4 regions of the Enterobacter sp. DVT3837 genome follow, and region 3 is predicted to be linked to each of the others. Evidence: predicted binding sites of a transcription regulator. Region 3 holds the regulator's gene; each other region holds the start of a gene.
The links. Region 3 encodes CRP, which controls carbon source genes, mostly activating them, when cyclic AMP is high. Its sites were predicted from a motif close to ATGTGANNNNNNTCACAT; they were not measured.
Positions count from the first base shown of each region.

Region 1: a site for CRP is predicted at 1,068-1,085, ahead of AC0XWG_RS11010 (2-hydroxycarboxylate transporter family protein). Genes of this name have one in related genera too.
Region 2: a site for CRP is predicted at 1,584-1,601, ahead of ydfZ (putative selenium delivery protein YdfZ). Genes of this name have one in related genera too.
Region 4: a site for CRP is predicted at 1,504-1,521, ahead of deoC (deoxyribose-phosphate aldolase). Genes of this name have one in related genera too.

Region 1 is NZ_JBWDLA010000001.1:2,247,959-2,251,156, forward strand. Features, by position in the region: gene AC0XWG_RS11005 (ATP-binding protein) at 1-864, opposite strand, end outside; gene AC0XWG_RS11010 (2-hydroxycarboxylate transporter family protein) at 1,210-2,571, shown strand; gene AC0XWG_RS11015 (fumarylacetoacetate hydrolase family protein) at 2,589-3,198, shown strand, end outside.
Region 2 is NZ_JBWDLA010000002.1:994,660-997,857, forward strand. Features, by position in the region: gene ydfG (bifunctional NADP-dependent 3-hydroxy acid dehydrogenase/3-hydroxypropionate dehydrogenase YdfG) at 1-167, shown strand, start outside; gene AC0XWG_RS19645 (GntR family transcriptional regulator) at 259-945, shown strand; gene AC0XWG_RS19650 (universal stress protein) at 981-1,412, opposite strand; gene ydfZ (putative selenium delivery protein YdfZ) at 1,699-1,902, shown strand; gene AC0XWG_RS19660 (mannitol dehydrogenase family protein) at 1,946-3,198, opposite strand, start outside.
Region 3 is NZ_JBWDLA010000001.1:1,886,360-1,889,557, reverse strand. Features, by position in the region: gene AC0XWG_RS09160 (phosphoribulokinase) at 1-192, shown strand, start outside; gene AC0XWG_RS09155 (OsmC family protein) at 259-663, opposite strand; gene crp (cAMP-activated global transcriptional regulator CRP) at 975-1,607, shown strand; gene AC0XWG_RS09145 (YccS/YhfK family putative transporter) at 1,665-3,198, shown strand, end outside.
Region 4 is NZ_JBWDLA010000001.1:814,258-817,455, forward strand. Features, by position in the region: gene deoA (thymidine phosphorylase) at 1-539, opposite strand, end outside; gene deoC (deoxyribose-phosphate aldolase) at 594-1,373, opposite strand; gene AC0XWG_RS03945 (YjjI family glycine radical enzyme) at 1,636-3,183, shown strand; gene AC0XWG_RS03950 (YjjW family glycine radical enzyme activase) at 3,158-3,198, shown strand, end outside.

The sequences.
Region 1 (3,198 bases), 360 kb from region 3:
CGTGAGATCGTTAAAACGGCAAATCTCGTCGTGGGTATCTTTCGCCAGCATCGTCTGCGTGTCGAAGAACGGGACCGGATCGATCACCTGGCTTATCAGCTGTCCGCGCAGCTCGCGGGCCGGCTGGCTCAGACCCAGCAGCTTGCGCGCTGCTTGGTTGATCACTTCAATGCGCCGCCGATCGTCAATGGCAATCACCCCTTCATAAATAGACTCCATCATCGCCTTTTGCTGGCGCACCAGCAGGCCGATCTCTCGCGGTTCGAGGGAGAAAATCTGCTTCTTAATGCTGCGGGTAAAGAACCAGGAGAAGATGAAGAGGGCTATCAGCAACAGCACGGCGGCAATCAGGATATTGACGACTTTACTGACGGTAACGGTATCAAGGTAGCTGGTGAGATAGCCTACCGAAACAATGCCCACCACCTGTCCGGCATCGTTGAAAATGGGGGCTTTACTGCGTAACGAAATGCCCAACCCTCCTTTACGGATGGTAGTGGTACTTTTTCCCTGCAAAACGGCTTCGTTGTCTCCGCCAACCAGCGTAGTACCAACTCTGTCAGCAAAAACGGAATGAAAAAGGTGCTGTCCCTTATTATCTCCAATCACAATAAAGCTGGCATCACTGTGTGAAGCTATTTTCTGCATAAAGTCGTGAATGCTTTTGATATCTTTTTGTTCAACTTCATCACGTAATGTAGGAATAATCGCAATTTCTTCTGCCTGTATTTTGGCTCGCGCACTCATTTCCTGATAAAGCTGTTTACCGACGTCGACATAATAATATCCGCCCAGTAACGCAAAAAGTACTGAGAAAAAGGCAACCAGCGAAATAAACAGCTTGATCTGGAAAGATACTTTCATAACTATCACGCGAGGTAGCAACAAAGAAAGCCAATATATCATCTTTTCTCGAGTGGATGACCGCTTTGCCGAAAACTTGTGATCCCTTGCACAGCAGGGGCTGTAAAAGATTTATCCGGAAGACTTATGCGCTTCAGAGCGCGCAAATAAATGTTATTTGTTTGTTCAGTTAGGAAAAGAAACCATAAAAACCACGACAATAAATAAGGTGTTAATCACATTAAATAAAAGAAACCATTAAAACCATAGCTGCCATTAAAACTTCGCTTTTAATATGCCATTCCTCACATAAAGTAAGCCTTTGTGACTCTAAGCTGAATGCACAAAATAACCAAGGGGCTTATTATGAGCACAACTGACGATTCTTTCTCTGTTACCCACGACCCGATTGAAATTCAGCGACCTTCGCTCAAAGAGCGCTGGTGGCATATTATGGATACCTGGAAAATCGGGATTATTCCTCTGCCACTGTTCGTTCTGGCGGGCGCACTGATTGCGATTGATTGTCTGGGCGGGAAACTGCCGAGTGATATCGTGGTGATGGTGGCGACGCTGGCTTTCTTTGGCTTTGCCTGCGGCGAGTTTGGCAAACGCCTGCCGATTGTCGGCAAGCTGGGCGCGGCGGCGATTTGCGCCACCTTTATCCCTTCCGCGCTGGTCTATTACGGCCTGCTGCCGGATGTGGTGGTCGAGTCCACGACCAAGTTCTACAAATCCACCAACATTCTCTATCTCTACATCTGCTGCATCATTGTCGGCAGCATCATGAGTATGAACCGCACGGTACTGATTCAGGGCTTCCTGCGCATCTTCTTCCCGATGCTGTGCGGCGAAATCGTCGGCATGCTGGTGGGGATGGGGGTCGGTCTGGCGCTGGGTCTTGAGCCATTCCAGATCTTCTTCTTTATCATTCTACCGATTATGGCGGGCGGCGTTGGGGAAGGGGCGATCCCGCTCTCTATCGGTTATGCCACCCTGTTGCATATGGACCAGGGCGTGGCGCTCGGTCGCGTTTTGCCGATGGTGATGCTCGGTGGTCTGACGGCGATCATTATCTCCGGCTGCCTTAACCAACTGGGTAAACGCTACCCACACCTGACCGGTGAAGGCCAACTGATGCCAAACCGCGCCAATGCGGATACCTCCGTCTCTCAACCTGCCTTCTCCGGTAAAGCGGATGTCACCACGATTGCTTCTGGCGCGCTGCTGGCGGTACTGCTCTACATGCTGGGGATGCTCGGTCACAAACTGATTGGTCTGCCCGCACCGGTTGGCATGCTGTTTATGGCGGTACTGGTGAAGCTGTGCAACGGTGCTTCCCCGCGTCTGCTGGAAGGTTCTCAGGTGGTCTACAAATTCTTCCAGACCTCAGTGACTTACCCGATTCTCTTCGCCGTTGGCGTGGCGATCACCCCGTGGCATGAGCTGGTGGCCGCGTTCACCGTGAGCAACCTGTTAGTCATCGTCAGCACTGTTTCTGCACTGGTGGCGACCGGTTTCTTCGTCGGTAAAAAGATTGGTATGCATCCGATTGATGTCGCCATCGTCTCCTGCTGCCAGAGCGGCCAGGGCGGTACCGGCGACGTGGCGATCCTGACCGCAGGCAACCGTATGAGCCTGATGCCATTCGCCCAGATTGCAACCCGTATCGGCGGCGCGATTAACGTCTCTATCTCACTGCTGATTCTGGGCAACTTCCTCGTTTAAGTTTTCAGGAAAGAACAATGAAACTCGCAAGCTTTTTATTCCAGGGAAAACGCAGCTACGGCATCGTGCAGGCCGAAGGTGTAATTGATTTAGGTCGCCGTCTGGGCGACCGCTACAGCGACCTTAAAGCGCTGTTGCAGGGCAACGGGCTGGCGCAGGTCACCCGTTATCTGAACGATGCCGTGGATGTACCTCTGAATGCCATCACCTTCTTACCGGTGATTGAGCAACCGGAAAAAATCCTCTGCGTGGGCATGAACTACGCCGATAAGCGCAAGGAGTTTGACCAGCATAACCCGGCCCCGACGCTGTTTGTACGCTTCCCGGATTCCCAGACCGGCCACAACGAGCCGGTACTGAAACCGCGCCATTCCAGCGAATTTGACTATGAAGGCGAGCTGGCGGTGATCATCGGCAAAGGCGGGGAGAACATCAGCCGTGACGACGCGCTACGCCACGTTGCAGGTTACAGCTGCTACATGGACGGTTCCGCCCGCGACTGGCAGCACACCTGGTTCACCGCCGGGAAAAACTGGCGTCAGACCGGAGCGTTTGGCCCATGGATGGCGACGGCCGATGAGATCCCGGACCCGCATCAGCTGGCGATCCGCACCTGGCTGAACGGCC
Region 2 (3,198 bases), on a different contig from region 3:
ACGCGAAAGCGGGTAAAACCTACGAAAACGCTAACGCGCTGACGCCGGAAGATGTCACTGAAACGGTGTGGTGGGTGGCGACGCTGCCGAAACACGTCAACATCAACACCGTAGAAATGATGCCGGTCAGCCAGAGTTTTGCCGGACTTAGCGTCCATCGTGGCTAACTGAGCCCTTCCCGGCCTGCGGGCCGGGTCTGTTTCGGGTTATAAAAAAATGGTAGTATGTTCAGGCTAACTCTCTGAGAAATGACAACTCATGGCCGCTGAATCGCAACTCAATCCCACCCAGCCAGTAAACCAGCAAATCTATCGCATTTTGCGACGTGATATTGTCCATTGCCTGATCCCACCGGGTACACCGCTTTCTGAAAAAGAGGTGTCCGTGCGTTTTGACGTTTCCCGTCAGCCGGTGCGCGAAGCGTTTATTAAGCTCGCAGAAAACGGTCTGATTCAGATCCGCCCGCAGCGCGGCAGCTATGTGAACAAAATTTCACTCTCTCAGGTGCGCAACGGCTGTTTTGTTCGCCAGGCGATTGAATGTGCCGTCGCGCGCCGTGCTGCAACGCTTATCAACGACAACCAATGTTATCTGCTGGAGCAAAATCTGCACCAGCAGCGCATTGCGATAGACCGTAAACAGCTCAATGATTTCTTCCTGCTGGATGACGAATTCCACCAGAAACTGGCGCAGATTGCCGATTGCCAGCTGGCCTGGGACACCATCGAGAACATTAAGGCCACCATCGACCGCGTGCGCTACATGAGCCTCGATCACGTCTCCCCGCCGGAAATGCTGCTCCGCCAGCATCATGATATTTTCAGTGCGCTTGAAAAACGCGATGCCGACGGTGTGGAAAAAGCGATGACACTGCATTTGCAGGAAATTAGTGAATCTGTGCAGCTTATTCGCCAGGAAAATAGCGAGTGGTTCAGCGAAGAGTAACATTTGCCGCACCCCTTACGGATGCGGCGAAGAAATTAACGAACGACTAATACCGGAATAGTGGCATAGCGCAGAATAGACTCCGCATTTGAACCAAGCAGATGAGTGGTGATGCCCGGGTTTTTCGACCCGATGACGATCACATCATATTCCCCCTCCTTGCTCAGCTTGATAATTTCATCGCGGACATTGCCAAAACGAACCATGCCGTGAATATTCTCAGGGGAGATATCGAACAGTCTCTTTAACTCGTTCATTTTCTTCCCGGATTCAGCGGTCATATACTCTTCAAACTTTTTAATATCAGCGTTAAACCCGCGCAGCAGTGAGCGACTGCTGGCCGGAAGAATGTTGACCAGGGTAATCGACGCACCCTCAGCCTTTGCCAGGTTGGCCGCATGGCGTACCGCTTTATCGCTTAACTCCATTTCAAACACATCAACAGGCATCAAAATCTTCTTATACATAAGCCTGACTCCTTATTCCGATGAAGGGTTATTTCCTGTCTCCAGAATGGCATCAGAAATATAAACCAACCCTCAACGCTTCCCTATCGAAACTATCAGCTTATGAAAATAACGGTCTGCTTTGTAAATTGCTGTCGTGAACCGTCAGCACTCGATGCAATAAACAAAAAAGTGTGAGTTTGATCAAAAACAAAAACATGAAGCGCGGACAGGCGTATTTATATGCCCCGTGAACGGCAAACCTGAATTAGCGCCGTAACGGATAAGTTAGAGAGGAGAATATACCATGATGACATACGACCGTAACCGTAATGCAATTACCACTGGCAGCCGCGTCATGATAAACGGCACAGGCCATACTGGGGTCATTAAAGCGATCCATAGCGACGGTCTTGATGCCGCGCAAGTGCGTCGTAGCAAAACGGTGGAAGTGGAAGGATGCGAAGGTAAGTTCGAACCGATTGAACTGATTCGCCTGGGTATGCACTAAATTGTACCCGTACATGCCGCCGCGAACGGCGGCATGAGATGAATTATCGTTGCGCGGCGTACTGTGCCACCGTGGCTTTTGCTCCCTTCTGTAGCAACGTCTGATACGCGCTCATCACCGCATCCACAAAGCTAGCCTCTTCAGGTAACTCTCTGCCAAAAATAGCCTCGATGCCAAGCAGGGCTTTCACACGGCTTTCCCCCTCGGTACTTCCCTTCACTGCCGCCTGAATCACGGCCAGTTGCGGATCGCTCACCTCAATGGTATTACCCTGTTCATCCACACCGCCAACATAGCGCATCCAGCCAGCCACACCCAATGCCAGTAGCGGGAACGGCTTTTGATGCACCAGGTGCCAGCGCACAGAATCCAGCATACGCTGCGGGAGCTTCTGGCTACCGTCCATCGCAATTTGCCAGGTTCGATGACGCAGGGCCGGGTTACTGTAGCGAGCAATCAGCAGATCGGCATAATGACCTAAATCGACGCCTTTCACTTTTAAGGTTGGCGCCTGCTCGTTGAGCATCAGCTTATGCGCGGCAAGGCGGTAATTCTCATCCTGCATACAGTCGTTGATATGCTGGTAACCCGCCAGATAACCAAGATAGGCAAGGAATGAATGACTGCCATTGAGCATACGCAGCTTCATCTCTTCAAACGGAATAACATCTGACACCAGCTCGGCCCCGGCTTTTTCCCATTCAGGACGCCCGGCAACAAAGTTATCTTCAATCACCCACTGGCGGAACGGTTCACAGGCCACTGCCGCCGGGTCGAGCACGCCAGTCAGTTGTTCGATTTTATTCAGCGTGTCTACCGTTACTGCAGGCACGATGCGGTCCACCATCGTTGACGGGAAGGTGACACTGGATTCAATCCAGTCCGCCAGCTCACCATCGACAGCGCGAGCATAAGCACAGGTGACATTGCGCATCACATGGCCGTTCTCCGGCATGTTGTCACAGGACATCACGCTGAAAGCAGGCAGACCCGCAGCTTTACGGCGCGCCAGGGCTTCAACCACTACCCCGGGTGCGGATGTCGGGTGATGGGGGTTTTGCAGGTCGGCGGCAATTAACGGATGATCGAACATCAGTTGCCCGGTCGCGGGTGAGTGACAATACCCTTTCTCGGTGATCGTCAGCGAGACAATTGCCACCTGCGGTTCACACATCGCGGCCAGCACGGTCTCCAGCCCGTCAACCTGCGCATGGAGTGCTTTTTTGACCACTCCGACCACGCGAGATGTCCATGCATCGGCAGACATCTCCGCCACGGTATAGAGGTTATCCTGCG
Region 3 (3,198 bases):
GAGAGCTTTGTGGTGATCCATTTCCGCAACCTCGAAGGCATTGATTACCCCTGGCTGCTGGCCATGCTGCAGGGCTCGTTTATTTCGCACATGAATACATTAGTGGTGCCGGGCGGAAAAATGGGGTTGGCGATGGAGCTCATCATGACGCCGCTGGTACAGCGGTTGATGGAAGGGAAGCAGATCGCGTGATCATATTCCCTCTCCCGGTGGGAGAGGGTTAGGGTGAGGGCATCAACACGCACGATGCCCCATCAATCACGCCTCGATCACTTCATACGAATGTGTAATTTTTACCGCTTTCTCCAGCATTAACGCCACAGAGCAGTATTTCTCCGCAGACAAGTCCACCGCGCGTGAAACGGCCGCGTCTTTCAGGTCTTTACCGGTGACCACAAAGTGCAGGTTAATATGGGTGAACAGGCGTGGCGCCTCTTCACGACGTTCCGATGTGAGTTTAACTTCGCAATCCGTTACATCATGACGGCCTTTTTGCAGAATCGAGACCACATCAATCGCGCTGCATCCACCGGCAGCCATCAATACCATCTCCATCGGGCTTGGTGCTTTATCGCCGGAGTTACCATCCATCAAAACCTGGTGCCCTGAAGCGGACTCGCCCAGGAACGTTAAACCTTCAACCCATTTCACGCGCGCTTGCATATTCATTAACTCCAACGTTGCATTTTTGGTGACAGATTACGCGTGCGTTACATTTCTCGCAATGGAAGGCGACCTGCATCATGCTGAAGCGAGACACCAGGAGACACGCGGCGAAAGCTATGCTAAAACACTCAGGATGCTACAGTAATACATTGACGTTACACATGTATGCAGAGGACATCAAACTTTACTGGCTGCGAAACGTTACGATAGCCGACTTCCCAGGGTATGGGTAAGAATTCGATTGCAACCCCAGAGTCCGGATGCATCTGATGACTCTGGTGACAGCTTATAACAGAGGATAACAGCGCATGGTGCTTGGCAAACCGCAAACAGACCCGACTCTCGAATGGTTCTTGTCTCATTGCCACATTCATAAGTACCCATCGAAGAGCACGCTGATTCACCAGGGTGAAAAAGCGGAAACGTTGTATTACATCGTAAAAGGCTCGGTGGCAGTGCTGATCAAAGATGAAGAAGGGAAAGAGATGATCCTTTCTTATCTGAACCAGGGCGATTTCATCGGTGAACTGGGCCTGTTTGAAGAAGGCCAGGAACGTAGTGCCTGGGTTCGTGCAAAGACAGCATGTGAAGTGGCTGAAATTTCTTACAAGAAATTCCGTCAGTTGATTCAGGTTAACCCTGATATCCTGATGCGTCTTTCTTCCCAGATGGCTCGCCGTCTGCAGGTTACATCTGAGAAAGTGGGTAACCTCGCCTTCCTGGACGTTACCGGTCGTATCGCGCAGACTCTGCTTAACCTGGCAAAACAACCCGATGCGATGACCCACCCTGACGGCATGCAGATTAAAATTACCCGTCAGGAGATCGGCCAGATCGTCGGCTGCTCCCGTGAAACAGTGGGCCGTATTCTGAAAATGCTGGAAGATCAGAACCTGATCTCCGCCCACGGTAAAACCATCGTGGTCTACGGAACGCGTTAATTCCACTCAAACGGCGTGCCATCGCAAGGTGTCACGCCGTTTTTGTCTCTCTTCCCCATGTGGCGCAGGCTGATTTATCACCCGGAAGTTAACTATGCACTGCGACAAACGCTGGTGTTGTGTCTTCCTGTGGCCATCGGTCTGATCCTCGGACATCTTCAGCAAGGTCTGCTGTTTTCTCTCGTGCCCGCCTGCTGCAACATTGCTGGCCTGGACACACCGCATAAGCGCTTTTTTAAACGTCTGATTATTGGCGGCTCGCTGTTTGCTGGCTGTAGCCTCGCCGTGCAGCTCTTACTCGCCCGCGATATTCCGCTGCCGTTAATCCTGACCGTGCTGGCGATGACGCTCGGCGTCACCGCTGAAATCAGTTCCCTTCATGCGCGCCTGCTTCCCGCCTCACTGATAGCGGCCATCTTCACGCTGAGCCTCGCGGGTAACATGCCGGTGTGGGAGCCGCTACTGATCTACGCCCTGGGTACGCTGTGGTATGGGCTGTTTAACTGGTTCTGGTTCTGGCTGTGGCGGGAACAGCCCCTGCGTGAATCATTGAGCCTGCTCTATGTGCAACTTGCGGATTACTGCGAGGCCAAATACACCCTGCTCACCCAGCATACCGATCCGGAAAAATCGTTACCGCCGCTGCTGACGCGCCAGCAAAAGGTGGTGGATCTGATAAGCCAGTGTTATCAGCAACTACACATGCTCGCCGCCAACAAGAATCACGAATACAAACGGCTGCTGCGTATCTTCCAGGTGGGGCTGGATCTGCAAGAACATATCTCCGTGAGCCTGCATCATCCTCAGGAGGTGCAAAAGCTGGTCGAGCGCAGCCATGCCGAAGCGGTGATCCGCTGGAATGCGCAAACCGTCTCTGCGCGTCTGCGGGTGCTGGCTGATGACATTTTATATCACCGCTATCCCACGCGTTTTAACATGGACAAACAACTCGGCACGCTGGAGAAAATCGCCCGCCAGCATGAGGACAACCCGGTGGGCCAGTTTGCCGCCTGGCATTTCAGCCGTATCGCCCGCGTGTTGCGCACCCAACGCCCGCTTTATCCCCGCGATCTCATGGCGGATAAACAAAAACGTCTGCCGTTATTGCCGGCGCTCAGAAGCTATCTGTCTCTTAAATCGTCCGCTCTGCGCAACGCCGCACGGATTAGCGTCATGCTCAGTACCGCCAGCCTGATGGGCATGGCGCTGCATCTACCTAAACCCTACTGGATCTTAATGACCGTGCTGTTTGTCACCCAGAACGGCTATGGCGCCACGCGCGTGCGTATTCTGCACCGGGCGGGGGGAACTATGGCCGGGCTGATTATTGCGGGCGTCACGCTGCACTTTCACGTGCCGGAAGGTTATACCCTGGCGGGAATGCTGATAATTACGCTGGTGAGCTACCTGATTATCCGCAAAAACTATGGCTGGGCTATGGTGGGCTTTACGGTAACGGCGGTATACACCCTGCAACTGCTCACGCTCAATGGCGAACAATTTATTGTCGCCAGACTGATCGATACCCTGATTGGCTGTCTGATTGCCTTTGGCGGCATGGTCTGGCTGTGGCCGCAATGGCAAAGCGGAC
Region 4 (3,198 bases), 1.1 Mb from region 3:
ATGGAGTCAACGGTCGCGGTGATATCGCGGGTGGCATAGAAACGCTTATCTGCCGGAGCAAGAGAGCTGGTCTGGCCGATAATCGCCACACCAACGTCTTTAATAATGTCGCGGAAGCGGTTGTCATCCGGGAAGATATCGAAGCCCGGAATGGCTTCCAGTTTGTCGAGCGTACCACCGGTATGGCCGAGGCCGCGCCCGGAGATCATCGGGATGTAACCCCCACAGGCCGCCACCATTGGGCCGAGCATCAGGGAAGTCACATCACCTACGCCACCTGTGGAGTGCTTGTCCACAATCGGGCCGTTAAGGTTCAGGCTCTTCCAGTCCAGAACGGTTCCTGAATCTCGCATCGCCATCGTCAGCGAGACCCGCTCAGGCATCGACATATCGTGGAAGAAAATGGTCATCGCCAGCGCAGCGATCTGCCCTTCAGAGACGGTGTTATCACGAATGCCGTTGATAAAGAAGCGGATCTCTTCGTCGCTTAATGCATGACCATCACGTTTTTTACGAATAATTTCTTGTGCGAGAAACACGGTAACCTCCCGAAATAAGCCGGGATCGCTTCGCGTCACCCGGCAATTCAAACCTTAGTAGCTGCTTGCGCTCTTACCATCGCCGTGACCCAGCGCTTTCAGCAGGCTGGCCAGCAGGCTGGATGCGCCAAAGCGATAGTGACGGGAATCTGCCCATTCAGCGCCGAACAGTTCATCCGCGATGGCCAGGAACTGTTGCGCATCTTCCGCGGTACGTACGCCGCCCGCAGGTTTAAAACCAACCGTTTTGGACACGCCCATATCGCGGATCACTTCCATCATGATGCGTGCGCTTTCCGGGGTGGCGTTAACCGGCACTTTACCCGTAGAGGTTTTGATGAAATCAGCACCCGCTTTGATGGAGATTTCAGATGCTTTACGAATCAGGGCTTCTTCTTTCAGCTCACCGGTTTCGATGATCACTTTCAGCAGTACGTTTGCCGCAGCACACGCATCTTTACAGGCTTTCACCAGGTCAAAACCGACCTGCTCGTTGCCCGCAATCAACGCACGGTATGGGAATACCACGTCAACTTCATCTGCACCGTAAGCAATAGCTGCGCGGGTTTCTGCCAGCGCGATCTCGATATCGTCGTTGCCGTGCGGGAAGTTAGTCACGGTTGCAATACGCACGTCCGGCGTGCCCTGCTCTTTCAGCGTTTTACGGGCAATCGGGATAAAGCGCGGGTAGATACAGATAGCAGCGGTGTTACCGACGGGCGTTTTCGCCTGATGGCACAGGGCGATGACTTTTTCATTGGTGTCGTCATCGTTCAGGGTGGTCAGGTCCATCAGTTTCAACGCGCGCAGGCTGCTTGCAGTTAAATCGGTCATAACATTCTCCAACGGCAGTGCCGTATAAATTTTACCTTGCGGGTCTGTGAGTATTCTAACATTCACCCGCATCCACACTTCGACATTCATCACAGTTAATGAAAACTACGTACAAATTTGCATTGCTGTAATGAGATCTTCTTCAAACTTTATCGTGCTAATTGCTGACGAAAGCAGCAATACCCCCTGTCGGATCAAAAGCCCCAACAGATGTGCTTCCTACAATCCGTTCATCATCCGCAGAATAAACAAGGAAGCGATCATGTCCCACTCCAGCCCCGACGCCCTGCAACAACGTTGCCAGCACATTGTGACAAGCCCGGTGTTAACCCCGGAACAAAAACGTCATTTCCTGGCGCTGGAAGCGGAAAACAACCTGCCTTATCCGGAACTCCCTCAGGCAGCGCGCGCCGCGCTGGACGAGGGGTTTATCTGCGACATGTTCGAAGGCCATGCGCCTTACAAACCCCGCTATGTTCTGCCGGATTACGCAAAATTTTTGTCCAACGGCTCAGAATGGCTGGAGCTGGAAGGCGCGAAAGACCTGGATGACGCTCTTTCACTACTCACCATTATTTACCACCATGTGCCATCCGTAACATCCATGCCTGTCTATCTGGGCCATCTCGATGTGTTACTGCAACCGTATGTTATAATTCTAACACAAGAAGAGGTTGATAGCCGAATAAAACGTTTCTGGCGCTATCTCGACCGAACGCTGCCGGATGCATTTATGCACGCAAACATCGGACCTGCTGACGGCCCCATCACCCGTGCTATTCTGCGTGCCGATGCAGAGCTGAAGCAGGTCGCGCCGAACCTCACCTTTATCTACGATCCAGATATTACCCCGGACGATTTGCTGCTTGAGGTGGCAAAAAACATCTGTGAGTGCAGCAAACCACATATTTCTAACGGCCCGGAAAATGATAAAATTTTCACAAAAGGCCGTTACGGCGTGGTGAGTTGTTACAACTCCCTGCCGCTTGCGGGCGGTGGCAGCACCCTGGTACGCCTTAACCTCAAAGCCATTGCTGAACGCAGCACTTCCATTGAAGACTTCTTCACCCGCACGCTCCCGCATTACTGCCGGCAGCAAATTGCTATCATCGATTCACGCTGCGATTTCCTGTACGAGCAATCTGGCTTCTTTGAGAATAGCTTCCTGGTAAAAGAGGGACTGATTGATGCCGATCGGTTTGTGCCGATGTTTGGGATGTACGGTCTGGCAGAAGCGGTGAACATACTTTGCGAAAAGGAAAGTATTGCGGGGCGCTACGGTAAAGACGAGCAGGCCAACGCGCTGGGCTACCGCATCAGCGGGCAGCTTGCGGCATTTGTGGAAAACACGCCGGTGAAACACGGCTGGAAGCACCGCGCGATGCTGCACGCGCAGTCGGGGATCAGCTCTGACTCCGGCACCACGCCGGGGGCGCGCCTGCCCTATGGGGATGAACCGGATCCGATCAACCATCTGCTGGCCGTAGCGCCGCATCATAAATACTACCACTCAGGGATCAGCGATATTTTGACCCTGGATGAGACGGTAAAACGCAACCCGCAAGCGGTGGTTCAGCTATGTCTTGGTGCGTTCAGAGCCGGTATGCGTGAATTCACCGCGAACGTAGCCGGTAACGATCTGGTACGCGTGACCGGGTATATGGTGCGCTTGTCAGATCTTGAAAAATACCGTGAAGCCGGATCGCGTACTAATACCACGTGGCTTGGAGAAGAAGCCGCGCGTAACACCCGCATCCTCGAACGTCAGCCGCGCGTGATTAGCCATGAACAGCAGATGCGCTTTAGTTAGTCAGGTTATCCCTTT